4 regions of the Enterovirga sp. GCM10030262 genome follow, and region 3 is predicted to be linked to each of the others. Evidence: predicted binding sites of a transcription regulator. Region 3 holds the regulator's gene; each other region holds the start of a gene.
What was found. Region 3 encodes LexA, which represses DNA repair genes until DNA is damaged. Its sites were predicted from a motif close to TGTTCNNNNTGTGTTCNG; they were not measured.
Positions count from the first base shown of each region.

Region 1: recA (recombinase RecA) is a predicted target of LexA. The motif match lies at 1,493-1,510, and genes of this name have one in related genera.
Region 2: ACFQRC_RS07450 (ImuA family protein) is a predicted target of LexA. The motif match lies at 1,279-1,296, and genes of this name have one in related genera.
Region 4: rmuC (DNA recombination protein RmuC) is a predicted target of LexA. The motif match lies at 2,061-2,078, and genes of this name have one in related genera.

Region 1 is NZ_JBHTDC010000001.1:261,305-264,374, forward strand. Features, by position in the region: gene ACFQRC_RS01220 (multidrug effflux MFS transporter) at 1-320, shown strand, start outside; gene recA (recombinase RecA) at 373-1,398, opposite strand; gene ACFQRC_RS01230 (response regulator) at 1,608-1,967, opposite strand; gene ACFQRC_RS01235 (response regulator) at 2,008-3,070, opposite strand, start outside.
Region 2 is NZ_JBHTDC010000001.1:1,541,973-1,545,042, reverse strand. Features, by position in the region: gene ACFQRC_RS07455 (DUF6504 family protein) at 1-579, opposite strand, end outside; gene ACFQRC_RS07450 (ImuA family protein) at 488-1,258, opposite strand; gene ACFQRC_RS07445 (M16 family metallopeptidase) at 1,425-3,070, shown strand, end outside.
Region 3 is NZ_JBHTDC010000001.1:473,355-476,424, reverse strand. Features, by position in the region: gene ACFQRC_RS02330 (hypothetical protein) at 146-757, opposite strand; gene ACFQRC_RS02325 (VOC family protein) at 1,067-1,402, opposite strand; gene lexA (transcriptional repressor LexA) at 1,428-2,075, opposite strand; gene ACFQRC_RS02315 (anthranilate synthase component II) at 2,130-2,714, opposite strand; gene ACFQRC_RS02310 (peptidyl-prolyl cis-trans isomerase) at 2,790-3,070, opposite strand, start outside.
Region 4 is NZ_JBHTDC010000001.1:318,523-321,592, reverse strand. Features, by position in the region: gene def (peptide deformylase) at 1-486, shown strand, start outside; gene ACFQRC_RS01500 (hypothetical protein) at 585-1,103, opposite strand; gene ACFQRC_RS01495 (hypothetical protein) at 1,143-1,589, opposite strand; gene ACFQRC_RS01490 (four-helix bundle copper-binding protein) at 1,589-1,975, opposite strand; gene rmuC (DNA recombination protein RmuC) at 2,095-3,070, shown strand, end outside.

The sequences.
Region 1 (3,070 bases), 210 kb from region 3:
CGCTGTTTGTCTTCATCCTGCTCCAGGCGCTGACCATGGCGTCGTTCGGGCTCATCTCGGCCAATCTCGGCGCGATCGCGATGGAGCCGTTGGGCCACATCGCCGGCACCGCATCGTCGGTGCAGGGCATGATCACGACCATCGGCGGCGCGCTGATCGGCCTCGCCATCGGCCAGAGCTTCAACGGGACGACCCTGCCCTTCCTGGTCGGCTTCACTCTGTGCGGGGCCGCCGCGCTCGGCATCGCCTTGTGGACCAACCGGCCCGAGGAGACGATGCCGGGCACGATCGCCGACCTGCCCGACCCCGAGACCCGCTGAATGGTCCCAAAGGTCGCGGTGACGGGCGTGTTTTTGGCCTCGAAGCGCGTCCTCAGCCGTCGTCTTCCGCGCCGGCGCCGGTCATCAGGGCTTCGGCGACCTCGTCGGTCTTGCCCCGGATCGCACTTTCGATGCGAGCGGCGATCTCGGGATTGTCGCGCATATAGGTCTTGGAATTCTCGCGGCCCTGGCCGATGCGGATCGAATCGTAGCTGAACCAGGCGCCCGATTTCTCGACGATGCCGGCCTTGACGCCGAGATCGAGTATCTCGCCCATCTTCGAGATGCCCTGGCCGTACATGATGTCGAACTCGACCTGCTTGAACGGCGGCGCGACCTTGTTCTTGACGACCTTCACCCGGGTGGTGTTGCCAACGATGTCGTCGCGGTCCTTGATCTGGCCGGTGCGGCGGATGTCGAGGCGCACGGACGCGTAGAATTTAAGCGCGTTGCCGCCGGTCGTCGTCTCCGGATTGCCGTACATGACGCCGATCTTCATGCGCAGCTGGTTGATGAAGATGACGATGCACTTGGACTTGGAAATGGAGCCGGTGAGCTTCCGCAGCGACTGGCTCATCAGCCTGGCCTGGAGGCCCACATGGCTGTCACCCATCTCGCCCTCGATCTCGGCACGGGGAACGAGCGCGGCGACCGAATCGACCACCAGCACGTCGATCGCGTTGGAGCGGACCAGGGTGTCGGTGATTTCGAGCGCCTGCTCGCCGGTGTCGGGCTGCGAGACGATCAGTTCGTCGACGTCGACCCCCAATTTGCGGGCATAGACCGGATCGAGCGCATGTTCGGCGTCGACGAACGCGGCCGTGCCGCCCATCTTCTGCGCCTCGGCGATAACGTGGAGGGCGAGCGTCGTTTTGCCCGAGCTTTCCGGCCCGTAGACCTCGATGACGCGGCCGCGCGGCAGGCCGCCGATGCCGAGCGCGATGTCGAGCCCGAGCGAGCCCGTCGAGATCGCCTCCATCTTCACCGCCTCGCGCGAGCCCAGCTTCATCGCCGAGCCCTTGCCGAAGGCGCGGTCGATCTGCGCCAGGGCGGCGTCGAGGGCTTTCTGCTTGTCCATATCTGAAGAATTCCTGTCGGAAACGACTTTCAGCGATGCCACCATGGCCAGGCCTCCCTATTGCGTGCGCGCCACCCATTCAACGCCGAAGCCATGTACGTCATTTGTTCCGGCGGAACAAGTGGGAAACAACGGAGTGTCCGATCGTTGCTCGGCGACGACGGAAGGAACAAAGCGTCACCCGCGAGACGGCGCGGAACTCTGCGCCCTCAGCGCCCGCACGCCGCGGTAAGGGCCGGGTCGATGGCGTCGATCGTATAGGGCTTGGCCAGCACCGGCACCGCGGCATGTTCGGCCGGCGGCTGCTCGATATGGCCGCCGGTGGCGAGGATGAAGGGAAGGCCCTGCCGCGCCAGCCTGTCGGCCACCGGCCAGACCTTCTCGCCATTCTTCAGATGCACGTCGATGATCGCGCAGTCGAAGCCGCCTTCCTCGATGCGGGTGAGAGCGTCGAGGACGGTCTCGGCGGTGCCGACGACGCGGTGCCCGAGCGAATCGAGAAAGTCCTCGAGCATCATCGCGATGAGCGGTTCGTCTTCGATGATGAGGATGTTGCGGCTGAAGGTCACGCCCCGAGATTTAGAGCTTGTTCGTTCAAAATCAAAAAGATTATTTCGCCCGCAGCGCATCCCGGGCGGCTTCGGCGAGCTTGCGGACGGAGAAGGGCTTGGCCAGGAAGGCGACGTTTTCGAGGTCGATCGACTTGCGCAGCTGCTCCTCGGCATAGCCGGAGATGAACAGGATCGGCAGGTCGGGATGGGTCTTGCGGGCTTCGCGGACCGTGGTCGGACCGTCCATCGTCGGCATGACGACGTCGGAGACCATCAGGTCGACGCCGCCCTCGCGCGCCAATATCTCCAGCGCCGCCTCGCCATTCTCCGCGGTCAGCACTTTATAGCCGTGGCGGGTGAGCGCGCGCTCCGCCACCGCCCGCACCATCGCCTCGTCCTCGACCAGCAGGATGGTGCCGGTGCCCCACAGCTCGCCTTGCGGCTCGGGCGCCTTCTCCCGCGCCGCCGCCTGCTTGCCCTCGGTCCGATGGACGGGAAGGTAGATGCTGAAGGCGGTCCCCTCGCCCTCCACCGATTCGGCGAAGATGAAGCCGCCCGATTGCTTGACGATGCCGTAGACGGTGGAGAGGCCGAGGCCGGTCCCCTTGCCCACTTCCTTGGTGGTGAAGAAGGGCTCGAAAATCTTGCCGAGCATGTTGTGCGGAATGCCGGTGCCGGTGTCCGACACCTTGAGCGCGGTATATTCGCCCAAAGGCAGGATATCGCTGCCGATCTTGCGGACGTCCTCGGTCGAGACGGCGAACGTCTGGAGGGTGAGCGTGCCGGTGCCGTCGCCTTTGCCCTGCATCGCGTCGCGGGCGTTGACGGCGAGGTTGACGATGACCTGCTCAAGCTGGCCGGGATCGGCGCGGACGGCGCCCAAGTTGCGGCCGTGCTTGACCTGGAGCTTCACCGTCTCGCCGAGCAGGCGCTTCAGGAGGTTGGAGACTTCGGAGATGACGTCGGGGAGCTGGAGCACCTGCGGGCGCAATGTCTGCTGACGCGAGAAAGCGAGCAACTGACGCGTCAGGCCGGCGGCGCGGTTCGAATTGCTGCGGATCTGCTGGATGTCGTCATAGTCGCTGTCGCCGGGCGTGTGGCGCATCAGCATGAGATCGCAA
Region 2 (3,070 bases), 1.1 Mb from region 3:
CGCAACCGCGGCGCGGGGCGTCCAGCGACGGGCGGCGAACAGTGCAAGCCGGGTCAGCAGCGCCGCATCCGCCTCCGGCTCGGCGTCGCGTATGTCGAGACCGGGAGTGGTCACCCTCGCCTGGGCGAGCGGCATGCCGGGCTCGATGCCGACCGCCAGCGCTTCGGGCGAAGCCGCGGCGATGACGATTCGCTGGCCGAGACGATGCGTGGTGACCATCGCCTGTTCGGCCCTTCCGCCGTTCTCCCGCCAGGCGGAGGATTCGCGAAACGCCACGGGCGCGGCTTCGGTGCGGCGGCCGAGCTCGCGCATCGGCGGGCGCCGATGCGCCGGGAGCGCATCGATCCCGGCCTGCCTTTCCTCGCGACGAGCCCAGCGCGCGCCGGGCCGCCAGCCGCCGCCGCGCGGACAGGAACATTCTTCGATGCGGGCACCGACTTTCGGATCCGCCGCGGGCTCGGGCCACGGCTCCGCGCGCGGGGACAGCTCAGGCGGCCGCGCGGCGGCCTTCGTCCCCTCGATCCGGCGCAGCCTGTCGGTGGGGAGGTTCGGCAGGTAGAGCGAGGCGACCCTCGGCATCATTACCCTCCATGATCCAGGTGAAAGGGGCGCCGCCGCGCTGGCGGGCGAGCTCGATTTTCCAGCGGGGACGACCGATGCCCTCCACCGGCAAGTCCCCCGAGGGCGCGCAGGCGATGCGCCAGCGGGTGACGGCGGCGGAAGGCGGGGCGAACGGGTCCTCCCCGGCCTTGCGCCAGCGCCGCAGCATCAGCGCCGTCGTGCCCCCCTCCTCGGCGGCGAGCTGGAGGCGGCGGGTGGAGGCCATGGCGGCGCGGCCGATCTCGCCCACCACCGCGGCGAGACCGCCGTGACGCAGCCCCTCCTCCATCACCGCCAGCACCTCCTCGTCGCTTCGGGCCTCGGCATAGAGGACACGATCCGGCGGAAGGCCGGCATGCATCAGGCCGGGAGCGAAAAGGTCGCGGCGGGCCAAGGTCCAAAGGACGGCGCCAGGCAATCGAGCGGCGATGCCGGCGACGAACAGGGTGGCGGCGGCGTCATCGGAAAGGCCGGGACGCGTCCCGACCATTTCATGCAGGGCGGCGGTCGCGAGGCCACCCCCCTCCAGCCGCCGATCGAGGGCGGCGACGCCGAAGGGGAGGCATTCCTTGCCCTTCACCGTCGCCGATTCGATCGCCCGCACCTCCGCGCGCAGGGCGGCCAGCCGTTCGGCTCGGGAGGAGGAAAGGATAGGCATGACGACTCCAGGGACTCATTTGTTCCTTTTATGTTCCTCTCATTCATCCAGAGTCAACATGGCGGAAGCAAAGAAGTTTTTTCCAAACCATCCTCCTTCGCCCAGGCCTTTCCTCGACTTCTCTCGCACCCGGGAGGTAGGGACACAGGACTCATCCGGGAATTTCATGACCTTTCTTCGCCGCTGCCTTCTCGCCCTTCTCATCCTCGCCGCCGCGCCGGCCGCCGCCGCCGGCGATGCCGACTGGCTCTATCGCGGCAGCGACATTCCCCGCGACGAGGCTTGGACGTTCGGAACCTTGCCCAACGGGCTGCGCTACGCGGTGCGGCGGAACGCGCTGCCCGACGAGCAGGTCTCGATCCGCCTCAGGATCGACGCCGGATCGCTCAACGAACGGGATGAGGAACGCGGCTGGGCGCATTTCGTCGAACATATGGCGTTTCGAGGTACCGAGAATTTCGGCGACGGCGAGGCGCGGCAGATCTGGCAGAAACTGGGCGCCAATTTCGGCAGCGACACCAACGCGTCGACCAGCCCCACCCAGACCGTCTATCAGCTTGACCTGCCCGGCGCCGACCGATCCGAAATCGACCTCAGCCTCGACGTCATCTCCGACATGGCCGACAGCGCTTTGTTCGACCCCGCTCTGGTCGAGGCCGAGCGGCGCGTGATCCTGGCGGAAAAGAGGCGCCGGCCGGAGCTCACCACCCGGATGATGGAGGCGAGCTGGCCGCTTTTCTACGCCGGCCTGAAGGTCGCCGAGCGCGATCCGATCGGCACCGACGCGACCCTGCGCGACGCCACCGCCGAGGGGCTGCGCGCCTTTTACGAACGCTGGTATCGGCCCGAGCGGGCCACCCTCATCATGGTGGGCGACGCTGATCCGCAGGCGATGGAGGCGATGATCGCCACCCATTTCGGCGATTGGCGGGGGACCGGTCCGGCGCCGCAGGAGCCCGATTACGGCGTCGTCGCGGACACCGACCGAACCGCCGCCACCCTTGCTTATCCCGGCGCGCCGCACAGCGCGACCCTGCTCTGGCTGAGGCCCTACGAGGCTCTGCCCAACACGATGGCGCGGGAGAAAGCCGATCTCGCCCGCTCGCTCGCTTCCCGAATCGTCAACCGCCGGCTCGATTCCAAGGCGCGCGGCCAGGCGGCCTTCATCAACGCCTCTCTCGGCGAGGCCAGGCCGACCCATATCGCCGACATGACCCAGCTTTCGATCACCGTCCGTGACGGCCGGTGGCGCGACGCGCTGGGCGAAGCCTTTGCGATCCTCAACGATGCGCTCCGCGCCCCGCCGAGCGCGGCGGAGATCGCGCGCGAGATCGAGAATCTGCGCACCGCCGCCACCTCGGCCGTCGAAGGGGCATCGACGATCCGCTCGCAGCAATGGGCGCAGCAGATGATCAACGCCATCGACGGCAACAGCATCGTCGCCAGCCCGGCGACGGCGCTCTCCGTCCTCGATGCGCTGGCGCCGCAAATGACGCCGGAGCTGATCGGCGCGGCGACCCGCGATCTGTTCGAGGGGGCCGGCCCCCGGATCATGCTCGCCGGCCCCGAATCCGTCCCGGTCCCGGCCGTCGAGGCGGCGCTGGCCGTGGCCGGGGACATCGCGCCGTCCGACCGGGTCGAAGGGCGGCTGGTCGATATGGACGACCTGCCGCCGCTCGGGGCTCCGGGCGAGGAGGTGTCCCGCCAGGCGATCGAGGATATGGGCGTCACCATTGTCCGCTTCGCCAACGGCTCCACACTGACCTTCAAGCAGACCGACTTCGAGAAAGGGTCGGTCTCGGTCCAGCTCCG
Region 3 (3,070 bases):
TCCATGGATCGTCCACAAAGCGCCGAGAGACCGCTCGAACGCGGGGTGCGGCCGATCACCGCCAGCGGCGCTGTCCCTCGGCCGGGCCGCTCTCACTTGGAGGGCAGTCGTCGCGAGAGTTGGCGACTGACCGCCGCCGACCGCGCTAGTCGCTGGTGCAGGACGGGTTCCCCAGACACGCGGCGTTGTTGCCGATGTCCCTGCGGAGCTGCTGCCGGTCATTATTATAGGCCTGCCATTCCGCCGCCGTCTTGCACATCCTGGTATATCTGAGGCGGCTCCCGAGCTGGGGTTCGCCCCTTTTGCAGGTGACCTGGTTTGGATCTTCGACCGCCGCGGCCAGCTCGGGTTCGCCCAGGCCGAAATGGAGATCACTCACATACCAGCGATCGCCTTCGCTGTGCTGCAGCTTGAAATCGCCCCTCGCGGCCCTGGCGACGACGACCTGCCCGACCAGCGTCTCCAGCGGGGCGCAGTCGACCTCTCCGACGACGACTCGTTTCGCCGTGCCTCCGGCTTCCATCAGGATTGCATAAGGCACGGTGATGTTGAACCGGAGCTTGCTCTGCCCGTCGATCGAACAGCGACGGTCGGCGAAGATTTTTTCGACGCGGCTCGTCATCTCCGCATGAGGCAAAGTGCGCTCCAGCTTGATGAGGTTGGGGAAGTCCGCCGGGTGGAAGCGGCCGACATCGACGGGGACGCCCGGCGATGTGGAACTCAGCAGCGAGAAAATAGCGGTGGCTAGTATCGACATGGTGCGCACTCCTCCCAGGCTTCACTCTTGCTCAGGACCGGCTTTGAAGGGTCATCCTCCAAATCGGTCGCCGGCCTCCGGCTCCAGGCGGTTTCAGGGGAAGTGGGAAGGCGGCATTCCCGCGACCATGATGATCCCCTTTCCGCGAACAAACCGGGCATGCAACCTACCAACAAAATCGGAGATCGTCCACGAAGGGCGGCGGACGCTACGGACTCGGGGCGCGGCGCGGCGGACAGGGCCTGATTCGGCCGTTATCTGCATCGGCCGATCCTCTGAAAGAGCGCGGGATGCGCGGGCGTTGTCCGGTCAGTCGCCCTTGACCGCGGCGAGTTCGTTGCCGTTGGGGTCGAGGAAATGGAAGCGCCGTCCGCCCGGAAAGGCGAAGATTGGACGAACCACGACGCCGCCGGCTTTGCTGACCGCCGCCAGCGCCGCCTCCAGATCCTCGACCTCGATGACCGCCAGCGGCGCCTTGCTCGCCTCGACCGCATCGCCCTGAAGGCCGATATCGGTATCGCCGGTCATCGTCGCGGCGTAGGTCGGGCCGAACTCCGTCAGCGCCCAGCCGAACGCGGCTTCGTAAAACGCCTTGGCCGCGCCGACGTCGCTCGCCGGCAACTCCACATAATTCAACCGCGCCATCCGGCTACTCCTCGATGCGGAAACTTCAATAACGCCGGAGCAGCCCCGACAACCTGCCCTGCACCACCACCTGCTCGGGCCGGTAGCGCTGGGGGTCATATTGGCGGTTGGCCGGATCGAGGCGGATCATCTGGCCTTCGCGGCGAAAGGTCTTCAAGGTCGCTTCGGCGTTGTCGATCAGGGCCACGACGATCTCGCCGTCACGGGCCGTGTCGGTCTTGCGGATGAGGGCGTAATCGCCGTCGAGAATGCCCTCCTCGACCATCGAATCGCCGGAGACCTCCAGCGCATAATGCTCGCCCGGTCCGAGCAGCGCGGCCGGAACGGCCAGGCTCTCATTGCCCTGCAGCGCCTCGATCGGCGTGCCGGCGGCGATCCGTCCGTGCAGCGGGAGCTCGACGATGTCGTTGGCCGCGGCGGGCAAAGCGGGAGCCTTCAAGGGAACGACGTTGCCGCCCTTGTCCGGCATCCTGAGCACTTCCAGCGCCCGCGCCCGGTTGGGCAGCCGGCGGATGAAGCCGCGTTCCTCCAGCGCCGAGATCAGCCGGTGCACGCCGGACTTGGATTTCAGGTCCAGCGCATCCTTCATCTCCTCGAAGGATGGGGACACCCCGGTCTCGCCGAGACGGTCGTGGATGAAGCAAAGAAGCTCATGTTGCTTGCGCGTCAGCATGTTCGGGCCCCTCGGGAACGTATGCGGAACGTGTAAGGAACAGCGCGAGGCGTGTCAATAGACCTCCCGTGGCGCCAATCGCAGGAAGTTTTCAAAGAGCCTGTGTCCCCATTCGCTGGCCACGCTTTCGGGATGGAACTGCACGCCATGGATCGGCAGGTCGCGATGACGCAGCCCTTGCACGGTCGCGTCCCCGGCGGTGGCGTTCACCGCGAGGCATTCCGGCAATCCCTGGGTCGCCACCGTCAGCGAATGGTAGCGGGTGGCGGTAAAGGGGGAGGGGAGATCCGCGAAGATACCGCTCCCGTCATGCTCGACCGAACAGGTCTTGCCGTGCATCGGCCGCTCTGCCCGCACGACATGGCCGCCGAAGTGGCGTGCGATCGCCTGATGACCCAGGCAGACGCCCAGCAGCGGCCGCCGCGCGCGGGCGCAAGCGGCGACCAGCTCGAGCGAGATTCCCGCTTCTTCGGGAGTCCCCGGCCCCGGCGAGATCAGGAATGCCTCAGCCTCGCTCGCCAGCGCGTCCGCCGCGCTCAATTCGTCGTTTCGCGCCACCTCGACCGCCGCTCCGAGCTCGCGGAGATAGTGGACGATGTTCCATGTGAAGCTGTCATAATTGTCGACGACGAGGATCATAATGCGGGACTTAGCAGCGGCGCGCGGCAGACTGAACCGCGCGTCCCGCATCGCCGCCCCGATCAGGTGACGTCCTTATTGCAAGCCCGGCCCCAGCAATTGCCCGCGCAGCGCGTTAATCGCGTCCTGGTTGCGCTCCACGTCCATGCCCCCCTCGACGGCGCGGCCGAACTGGTTCGCATATTCCTCGCCGAGTATGCCTTCGAACTGGGTGCGCGTCGCCTCGATGAGCCCGGGGGATTCGGCGGCGTTGCCGGGCACCGTCTCCTGCAGGTGGACGACGAACCAGCCTTGGCCGTTCGGCGCCTGGAGGATGCGGGCCTTGCCCTTGGGCAGGCTGAACATCATCGCCAGCG
Region 4 (3,070 bases), 150 kb from region 3:
AAGCCCGTCGAGGCGGTGGACGACGATCTGCGCAAGCTCATCGCCGACATGTTCGACACGATGTACGCCGCCCCCGGCATCGGCCTCGCCGCGATCCAGGTCGGCGTGCCCAAGCGGGTGCTCGTCATCGATCTTCAGGAGCCGGAAGAAGAGGGCGGAGATCCCGTCCGCGATCCCAGGGTGTTCATAAACCCCGAAATCCTCGAAGCCTCGGACACTTTCCAGGTCTATAGCGAGGGCTGCCTCTCGGTCCCCGACCAATATGCCGAGGTCGAGCGCCCCGACCGCGTCCGCGCCCGCTGGCTGGACGAGAAGGGCGACACCCATGAAGAGGAACTGGACGGCCTGCTCGGCATCTGCCTGCAGCACGAGATGGACCATCTGGAGGGCATTCTCTTCATCGATCATCTCTCCCGGCTGAAGCGAGACATGGTCTTGAAGAAGCTCGCCAAGTCCCGGAAAGAATTGGCCAAGCGCGCCGCTTAAGCCCGTTGTCATCCCAGCGAAGGCTGGGATCTCAGGCCGGAAAAGGCACCGGCTGCTTCTTGTGCTGGGATCCCGGCCTTCGCCGGGATGATGAGAGGCTAGAGCGCTCGGTTCAGCGGCCCGCAATGGAAAAGGCCCGCGTCGGCCACGCTCTCCGATTCGAACAGCATGGCCTGCGCCGATTCGGCGAAGCGTATCTTCAGCATGTCGTCGACCGGCGGGCCCTCGGCGGTGCAGCGGGCGGAGATGTCATAGCCGCCATCGACCGGAGTCGTGTTGACGAACTTGCAGACCGACCCCGCCGGCGTCTCCATCACTTCCCGGGTGAACCGCCAGGCCTGGGTCTCGCACATGTCGGCCTCCGCCGCCCAGAAGCCGACGAAGCGGAAGGCGCCCGGCGGGGGGAAAGCGGCGCCATCCTCCGCTTTGCCGGCGAAGGCTTCATCCGGTTCGCTAGGCTCGGGCGCCGGCGGGATGGGCGCCTCCGCCTCGGGCACCAGCATTTCCGGCTCGGCCTGACCGGCGTCTTCGGGGGAATCACCCCCGCAACCGGTGAGTGACGCCATGACGGCAAGGGTGATCGAAGCCGATAGCAAGCGGGAGGTTCGCTGGGTCATGCAGTTACAATGCATCGGACGGCGAGGGGTTGCGACGGCTCAGCTTTCGCGCAGCCGGTTGACGTTGCGCACGATGAAGGCAGTCGACCAGCCCAGCAGCAGGAAACCGATGACCGCCTCGATCGAGCCCATCAGCGCCCAGTCGTCGGGAAAATATTCGGCGGTGCCGCCGAGCGTGGCGTAGGCCGCGGCGGAATAGTGGATCGCCTCTTCCAGCGATCCTATGGCGCCGACCAGAAGATAGAAAAACGCGAAGACCGTTATTTCCACCATGTGCAGAAGGAACAGGCACACCGCCATTCCACACATCAACAGCAACGCGGAAAAATCCAAATCATGCTCCTTCAGCCGGTCTTCCCGCAGGTTGAGAAGGCGAGTGGCGCCAACCAGACCGATGCCGTGGATAGCCGAGCAGATGATAACCAGCAGCATCGATGCGCCGAGCTGGACGGCCAGATCGACGGTCTCGCTGCTCTGCAACTCCATCAGAACGTCTCGAGCGCGGCGCGGCAGTCGCGCGCGCATTCGCGGCACATTTCGGCGCAGCGGCGGCAATGGTCGTTGTCGTGGCGCGCGCATTCCTCGGCGCAGATGTCGCAGGCGGTGATGCACAGCGTCAGCATCTCCTCCATCAGCAATTCGTTATTGCCCGTCCTCCGCGTCGCGACCTTGAAGGTGGCGTCGCATATGTCGGCGCAGTCCATGCAGGTGCGGATGCACTGGCGCATGTCCATCTTCTCGGCCGAGCAGGCGTCGGCGCAGGACGTGCAGATCGCCGAGCAGAACATGGCGTGCCGCACCGCCAGCGCCAGCGGTTCGTTGAGCTTGCCGGCGACCTGCGGGTGGGCGGCGATCATCTTGGCGATGGACATGGAATTATCCTCCGTTTCGGGAAGCGAACGGGCTTTTCGCCCCGTCGTTCCCGATCGCTCTTGAGCCCCGGGGCCACCTGCTCTAGGTTCGCTATTCGTTCCAAGCCGGGGTTTTACTGATGGATCCGATGCTCTTCGCCGTGGTGGCGCTCCTCCTGGGCCTTGGCGCGGGCTGGTATGTCGGCAACCGCCAGGCGGCCGCCTTTCGCGCCGAGCGCGACGCGCGGCTCAACGATTTCCGCCAGGCGATCGCCGATCTCGCCGCGGCCGAGGAGCGGGCGAAGCAGGTGCCGCTGCTCCAGTCCCAGGTCGACGCGCTTCGCGGCGAGCGCGACGAGGCGCTCCGCGAGAATGCGGAAATGAAGGCCGACAGCCGCAATTTCGACGCGCGGATGAAGGAATTGATGGAGGCCAAGGACGCCCTTTCCGCCCAGTTCAGCGAGGTCGGCGCGAAATTGCTCGGCGAGGCGCAAAAGCATTTCCTCGAACGCGCCGACGCCCGCTTCAACCAGGCCGGCGAGAAGAGCGAGGAGAAATTGAAGGCCTTGCTCCAGCCCGTCGAGACGACGCTGAAGCGGTACGAGGATAATCTGGCGCAGGTCGAGAAGGAGCGGGTCGGAAGCTATGGCGAGCTGAAGACGGCCGTCGCCCAGCTCACCCAGGGCAATGCCGATGTGCGGCGCGAGACCCAGCGCCTCGCCAACGTGATGCGCTCCAGCCCCAAGGCCCGGGGGCGCTGGGGCGAGGAGCAGCTCCGGACCATCCTCGAATCGGCCGGCCTCGCCGAGAATATCGATTTCGGCCTGCAAAGCTCGGTCAGCGACGGCGAACGCCAGCTTCGGCCCGATTGCGTCATCAACCTGCCCGGCGGCCGCTGCATCGTCATCGACGTCAAATGCCCGCTCGTTCATTTCGAGCAGGCGTTCGACGAGGAGGACGACACCGTCCGCGCGCAATTGCTGGGGCAGCATGCCGCCGCGATGAAGACCTATGCCAGCGATCTCGGCCGCAAGGGCTATTGGCGTCAGTTCGACCTGTCGCCCGATTTCGTCATCATGTTCATCCCCGGCGAGCATTTCCTCTCCGCCGCCGCCG